Sporomusa sphaeroides DSM 2875: one gene and its partner. The main gene of each other region encodes a partner of the protein of the gene in region 2 in a complex. Links are inferred from orthologs where the notes say so. Each region holds a gene or a part of one and is shown on either strand. Other genes may lie near its edges.

What was found. Proteins that work in one complex are often made in the same cells at the same time.
Region 1: the proteins of mfd (region 2) and uvrA are in contact, whole or in part, in a crystal structure (PDB 4DFC), measured with the Escherichia coli proteins. The link is inferred for Sporomusa sphaeroides DSM 2875 from one-to-one orthologs.

Annotation. Positions count from the first base shown.
Region 1 is NZ_CP146991.1:3,250,727-3,254,155, forward strand. It holds uvrA (excinuclease ABC subunit UvrA), read right to left. Parts: upstream 3,045-3,429; coding sequence 201-3,044; downstream 1-200. Other genes in the region: uvrC (excinuclease ABC subunit UvrC), read right to left, coding at 1-176; uvrB (excinuclease ABC subunit UvrB), read right to left, coding at 3,282-3,429. UniProt on the Escherichia coli protein: The UvrABC repair system catalyzes the recognition and processing of DNA lesions. UvrA is an ATPase and a DNA-binding protein. A damage recognition complex composed of 2 UvrA and 2 UvrB subunits scans DNA for abnormalities.
Region 2 is NZ_CP146991.1:378,482-382,610, reverse strand. Bases 140-4,004 are described here. They hold mfd (transcription-repair coupling factor), read right to left. Parts: upstream 3,640-4,004; coding sequence 340-3,639; downstream 140-339. Other genes in these bases: SPSPH_RS01625 (anti-sigma-F factor Fin), read right to left, coding at 3,914-4,004; spoVT (stage V sporulation protein T), read right to left, coding at 140-164. In the rest of the region: more of spoVT, read right to left, coding at 1-139; more of SPSPH_RS01625, read right to left, coding at 4,005-4,129. UniProt on the Escherichia coli protein: Couples transcription and DNA repair by recognizing RNA polymerase (RNAP) stalled at DNA lesions. Mediates ATP-dependent release of RNAP and its truncated transcript from the DNA, and recruitment of nucleotide excision repair machinery to the damaged site.

The DNA.
Region 1 (3,429 bases), 2.9 Mb from region 2 along the record:
ACCAAAGCAATTACTTTGGGCGAATGATTACGGCTTGACTGAAAATAGGAGCGCACCCGGTTTTTCAAATTAATGGCTTTGCCGACATAGATAATCCGGTTTTTCCCGTCTTTCATCAGATAGACGCCAGGCTTGTCAGGCAATAATGCCAGTTTTTCCTCAACTGCAGGAGATATTACAGAAATGACCGGACACCTCCTTTACTCACGCTGCTGCCGCGGCCCGCGCGCCAGGATGGGGGCTAAATACTGACCGGTATACGATTTCGCCACAGCCACCACCTGCTCCGGCGTACCCTGCGCGACAATGGTGCCGCCCCGGTTGCCGCCCTCCGGCCCCAGGTCAATAATATAATCAGCGGTTTTAATCACATCCAGGTTGTGTTCAATAACCACAACCGTATCGCCGCCGTCAACCAGCCGCTGCAGCACCTCCAGCAGGCGGTGAATATCGGCGGTATGCAAACCGGTAGTGGGCTCATCCAGAATATACAGCGTTTTGCCGGTACTGCGCCGTGCCAGTTCGGTGGCCAGCTTAACCCGCTGCGCCTCGCCGCCCGACAATTGGGTCGCAGGCTGACCAAGCTTGATATACCCCAGGCCCACATCCTTCATAATCTGCAGCTTGCGGTGAATCTTGGGGAGATTCTGGAAAAATTCAACCGCTTCGTCGACCACCATGTCCAGAACCTGGGCAATGCTTTTCCCCTTGTAGTGGACTTCCAGCGTCTCACGGTTGTAGCGGGCTCCCTTGCACACTTCACAAGGCACATAGACATCAGGCAAAAAGTGCATTTCAATCTTAATAATGCCGTCACCTTTGCAGGCTTCGCAACGGCCACCTTTGACATTAAAGCTGAAGCGGCCCGGACGGTAGCCCCGCATCTTGGCTTCTGACGTCTGGCTGAACAGTTCCCGGATGCTGTCAAACAAACTGGTATAGGTCGCCGGATTGGAGCGCGGTGTCCGGCCAATAGGCGACTGGTCGATATCAATAATTTTATCAATATATTCCAGACCGCGAATACTGTCATGGTCTCCCGGCCGGGCGCGGCTGGCGCGATACAGCTGACTGACCAGGCCCTTGTATAAAATTTCGTTGACCAGCGTGCTTTTGCCAGAACCCGACACCCCGGTAACAGCGGTAAACACGCCTAACGGGAACCGGACATTGACCTTTTTGAGGTTGTTTTCCTTAGCTCCGATAACCTCCAGCCATTTGCCGTTTGGCTGACGGCGCTCGGCCGGTACGGGAATGGCTTTGCGTCCGCTTAAATACTGGCCTGTTACCGAGTCTTCGCAGGCTTTGATGTCATCGACAGTACCTGCGGCGACAATATTGCCGCCGTGCGCACCGGCAGCCGGGCCAATGTCGATAATATGATCGGCGGTATACATGGTATCTTCATCATGTTCCACCACCAGCAGCGTATTTCCCAGATTGCGCAAATGCTTCAGCGTGTCCAGGAGACGGTTGTTGTCGCGCTGATGCAGGCCGATGCTGGGCTCATCCAGAATGTACAGCACCCCGACCAAGCCTGAACCAATTTGCGTCGCCAGCCGGATGCGCTGAGCTTCACCGCCGGAAAGCGTACCGGCAGCCCGGTCAAGCGTCAGGTAATCCAGGCCGACATTGAGCAAAAAGCCCAGACGGGCATTAATCTCTTTTAATATCTGGTTGGCAATGACTTTTTCCCGCTCAGTAAGCTCCAGCTTGCTGAAAAAGGCTTGAGACTCAGCCACCGTCAGGCGGGTGATTTCATAAATATTTTTGCCGCCGACCCTGATGGCCAGCGCTTCCGGCTTAAGTCTTGCCCCTTTGCACGCCGGGCAGGGCTTGGAGCTCATGTATTCTTCAATTTCTTCCCTGGACCAGTCGGAAGTGGACTCACGGTGCCGCCGGGAAAGCATCGGCAATACCCCTTCAAACACCGAGTAATAGGTTTTGGTTTCGCCATACATATTATCATAACGGAAAGTGAATTTCTCAGCCCCGCCGCCATGAAGAATAATCTCCTTCAGATCATCAGGGGTATTTTCCCAGGTGTCATACAGGGTTTTGCCATAGCGTTCCAACACGGCTTCCAGCTGGCACATGAAATAGGAATTGGTATTCTTGCTCAAGGCCGCAATGGCCCCGTCAATAAAAGACTTGCCCGGGTCAGGAATGACCAGCGCCTGGTCTATTTCCAGGTTGTTGCCGAGACCGGTGCAGTCCGGGCAGGCACCAAAGGGATTGTTAAAAGAAAACATCCGCGGGGCAATCTCCGGCAGGCTGATACTGCAATCCACACAGGCAAAATTCTGGCTGAATATCAGTTCGTTAGTGCCGCCGGTATCGACAGTAAGAATGCCGCCGCCCAGTTCAAGCGCAGTTTCAATAGAGTCGGCCAGACGGGTAGCAATCCCGTCACGCACTACAATGCGGTCGACCACAACTTCGATGGTATGTTTCTTGTGCCTTTCCAGCTTAATCTCATCCGTAACATCACGGACCTCGCCGTCCACCCGCACCCGGACATAGCCTTGTTTGCCGATATCCTCCAGAACTTTCTGATGCTCGCCCTTCTTCCCGCGAATTACCGGTGCCATAATGCTCAGTCGGGCACCCTCGCCTAAAGCCAGCAATTGGTCGACCATCTGTTCCACCGTCTGCTGCGCAATAGGCTTGCCGCATTTGGGACAATACGGCCGTCCCGCCCGGGCAAACAGCAGGCGAAGATAATCATAAATCTCAGTAACGGTCCCCACGGTGGAACGCGGGTTGCGGCTGGTGGTCTTTTGGTCAATGGATATCGCCGGCGATAAGCCTTCGATATAGTCGACATCCGGTTTGTCCATCTGGCCCAGAAACTGCCGGGCATAGGCGGACAATGACTCCACATAGCGCCGCTGCCCTTCGGCATAAATGGTATCAAACGCCAGTGATGATTTGCCTGAGCCGCTCAGCCCGGTAATAACCACCAGTTGGTCGCGTGGAATAGTTATGTCAATGTTTTTTAAATTGTGTTGTCTGGCACCTTTAATGATAATACTGTCTGTCATGCTTGTCTTATTCCCCTCTTTTAACTACTGCATATTAATGGATAGCAATTATTCGTTTTATATTATACCAGTATCTTAATGATAATGGTAGCATCTTGTCAGCGTAAAATTACAAAGCGACCCGGAATTATCCAGGGGGCTTACTCGCTCGCCTGTGCCCGTATGGGTATAACTCCCGCTTTTAGAAGCGGGAGTCTTATAGCGAGTTTAGCCAGCGGATAAGGGCAACAGGAGCTGCTACTTCTTCCTGGCTTTATTCGTCTTACTGCCGGTTTTGCCGGCTGTTTTGCCTTTACCTGTTCCACCCCCGGCTTTTTGCCGGAGTTCGACAATCATATCTCTAAGTTCAGCCGCCCGCTCAAATTCGAGCTGTCTGGAGGCCTGA
Region 2 (4,129 bases):
AGTTCACCGACAGGAGAGTATTTTTTTAGAATTACCTCACCCTCACGATCAACATATATCTCGAGTGGATCCCCTTCGCGAATTCTTAAGGTTCGTCTGATTTCTTTTGGTATTACAACCCGGCCTAAATCATCAATTCTGCGTACAATTCCGGTTGCTTTCACCAATATCCCCCTTTCTGCAGCTTACGTCAACTAGTGTAATACGGAAACAATTGCAACAGACAAATCGAAGCCAAACAAACACATTCACTGGCAAATACTTAATCCTTCATTGATAGTAGTATATATCCGGCCAATAGGTTTTATTCATTTTTCTGGATCACTTACAAGAGATAAATTAACATTTTTTTACATAATCCAAGCCAGCCAAAGTGGAAAATAATTTGATCAGCGCATCCGGGATAGCCACGGTAAGGCGGGAAGTAGACAGACGCATGGTTTCAGGCGGGCCGGGCAGGAAAGCCAGTTTGCCGGGAAAAAGATTTTTGGCACTCACTAAACCACCATCAGCTACCTGTGGATTATCACCAAAGGTAATCTCCACCCGGTTATTTTGCTCAACAATGGAGCGAACCCCGAGTCGCCGGGCCAGGTTCTTAATCCTGGCGACAGCAAGTAAATTGCTTACCGGCAGCGACGGCTCGCCAAAGCGGTCAATCAGTTCATCAATCAGTTCCGTCAAATGAGACTCCTGACGCACGGCGGCAATACGCTGGTATATTTCAATTTTATGCATGGCATCACCGATATAATCGCCGGTCAGATAGGCATCGATATTAAGTTCAATGGTTGGCTCCGGCGGCGGGACAAACACCTTGCCGGTTTTGAGTTCTGCGACCGCCTCATCCAGCAAACGGCAATACATTTCAAAACCAACGCTGACAATATGTCCGTGCTGTTCACGACCCAAAATATTGCCTGCGCCTCTAATCTCCAGATCTCGCATGGCAATTTTAAAACCTGAACCCAGTTCGGCAAACTCTTTGATGGCCTGCAGCCGTTTTTCGGCAACCTCTGTGAGCACTTTGTCCCGCCGGTAAGTAAAGTAGGCATAAGCCATCCGGTGCGAACGGCCAACCCGCCCGCGCATTTGATACAATTGGGACAGGCCAAAATGATCGGCATCATAGATAATAATCGTATTGGCATTCGGTACATCCAAACCGTTTTCAATAATACTGGTGCAAATCAGGACATCGTCCCGGCCTTCGTAAAAGTCAAGCATAACCTGCTCTAACAGTTCCTCCGGCATTTGGCCGTGCGCTGTTTTAATTGTGGCATCAGGCAGAATTTCGCTTAGCCGCTGGCGTACCTTATCAATAGTCTGCACCCGGTTATAGACAAAATATACCTGTCCGCCGCGCTTCAGTTCCCGGACGATAGCCTCACGGATAATTTCCTCATTATATTCAACAACATAGCTTTGCACCGGAAAACGCTCTTCCGGCGGAGTTTCAATAATGCTCATATCCCGTGCACCTACCAGCGACATATGGAGAGTGCGCGGGATGGGCGTGGCACTTAAGGTAAGCACATCCAGATTGGCCCGCCAGCGTTTCATCTTTTCCTTTTGGGCAACACCAAACCGTTGTTCTTCATCCACAATTAAGAGCCCTAAATCTTTAAACACCACATCGGACTGCAAAATACGATGGGTGCCGATAAGCACATCCACCTGGCCAAGAGCCAGTTTTTGCAAGGTGGCCTTTTGTTCTCTGGCACTGCGAAAACGGCTGACAACATCAACGCTTGTGCCAAACTCGGCAAAGCGGGCGCTGAAGGTCTGATAATGCTGCTGGGCAAGCACGGTTGTCGGCACCAGGACGGCTACCTGTTTTCCGCCCATAACAGCCTTAAAGGCGGCGCGTATGGCCACCTCAGTCTTGCCAAAGCCGACATCGCCGCATAACAGGCGTTCCATCGGCCGCGGCTGTTCCATATCGTGTTTGACTTCAGTAATGGCTTGCAGTTGGTCTGGTGTCTCCTCATAAGGGAAGGTATCCTCAAACTCCCCTTGCCAGGGAGTATCCGGCTGAAAAGCATGCCCCACCTGCAATTGACGCTGAGCGTAAAGTTCGATCAGCTCTTTGGCCATATCGGCCACGGCGGCTTTGGCCTTGGTCTTGACCTTTAGCCAGTCGCTGCCGCCCATTTTGCTGAGACGAGGCACCTCACCCTCGGCGCCAATGTATTTCTGCAACAGCCCCACCTGGTCTGTCGGCACATACAGTTTGTCATCACCGGCATAGCGAATGTAGAGATAATCCTTATGTACGCCGCCCACTTCGAGCGTCTCAACCCCGACGTATTTGCCAATACCGTGATTGACATGCACCACATAGTCGCCCAGGTTAATATCGCGAAAATAATTAATCTGCTGGTCTTTCCCCACCCGGGGCCGGCGTCTGCGCTTCTGCCGTCCGAAAATATCAAGCTCGGTCAGCACGACCAGCCTGGCCTGGGGTAATTCAAAGCCGCCTGACAGCGTACCTGTTGATACAACAACAGCGCCCGGAATCAGCGGCATGGGACCCAGCGGCGCTATAATAGTGGTAATCCCCTCTTGGGTCAGGTTCTGCTGGATATTGGCTGCCTTATCCTGACTGGGCATAAATAAAGCAATACTGTATTTCTTCTCCTGCCAGCCTTTGATTTCGTCAATTAGCATATCAATCTGACGATGAAACGGGGCAATGCCTTTGGCTGTTATGCTGACAATCTCTGTTGGCTGGGTGTTAGGGATTTTTTGCAGCAGCAGCGACAAATATACGGCATTATAGGCCTGGCAGGCAGCGGCGAGTTCAGTCCAGCCCACTACCCGGCGTTTAATATCCGGGTTTTCCTTAACCAGTTTGGCCATCTGCTCCCTAAGCCGCGCCGGTTCGTCCATTACAATGGTGGCGCCTGCCGGCAGATAAGAAACAAACACCGCCGGTTTGCCGCTTAGCTCCTGTTCGGTTAATGGCATGATGTCGGCCAGTTCCAGATCCTGTACCGAACGCTGGCTGACAGGTTCAAATTCACGCAGAGAATCTATTTCGTCCCCAAATAACTCAAGCCGGAGCGGCAGACTCCGGTTAACAGCAAAAATATCAATAATCCCGCCGCGTATGCTAAACTGTGCGGCACCGTCCACCTGGTCCACCCGCTCATAGCCAAACTCCACCAGCGAATGAATCAGTTCCTCCCGGTTAATGAGGTCGCCGCTGCTGATCGTAAGACGGCTGTTCAAAAACTCCTGTTTGGGTATAACCTTTTGCATGGCGGCTTCGGCGATAGCCAGAACAATGATTTTTTCTCCCCGTACCATACGGTTCAAAACATCCATGCGTTTGGCTGCCAACTCAACACTTTTGGCAGCTGCCGCAAAGGTTACAATATCTGCGGCCGGTAACTCGACTACCGGCACCTCAGGCAACAGCGCGGCAAAATCGGTTCGGAAGGTTTCTGCGGCTTCATGACCGGCGGTTATAATAATGGTCGGCCGGACTGCAGCCTGAAAGGCGGCCGCTATCAGCACACTTTTTTGCGAACCGGTGACGCCATAGAGCAGACTCTGAGCATTTTCCGCCGTAAATGCCGCCTGCGCCTGCCTTAGCGCCTTATCCTCATATAAAGATGCAAATAACGTCAGCATCGTTTTCTCTCCCATACTAAAAACCTCATTGATGGTAGTTATCCCATAAATGGAGACTTGATTCAGATAGGTTTTTAACCCATCTGAATCTTAGTCGGAATTATCCAGGAACTTAACCGCTCGCCTGTGCCCGTAGGGGTATAACTCCCGCTTGCAGAGGCGGGAGTCTTAGACGGGTTAGTCATCGGATAATTTTTTTTATTGGATTTCAAAAGGGCTTTAGCCTAGGCTAAAGCCCTTACATATTTATGTTTTTGCAAAAGCTATTTATTCATTAATGAATATAGCTTTTATTAGCAGTCGTCATGCCCAGTCCGATGGTATCCTCCAAACCCATGGCGGCAATACAGGAATCACACAACGATTTTACATACATAGCATTTTGCGCAGCATCAATCTTAATTATATCCTGGCGTTCCTGGGCAGTCAAGCAATCAAACCCAAACTTGGCTTCATCTACTTGATCTACTTCTAATGTATCGATAGGTTC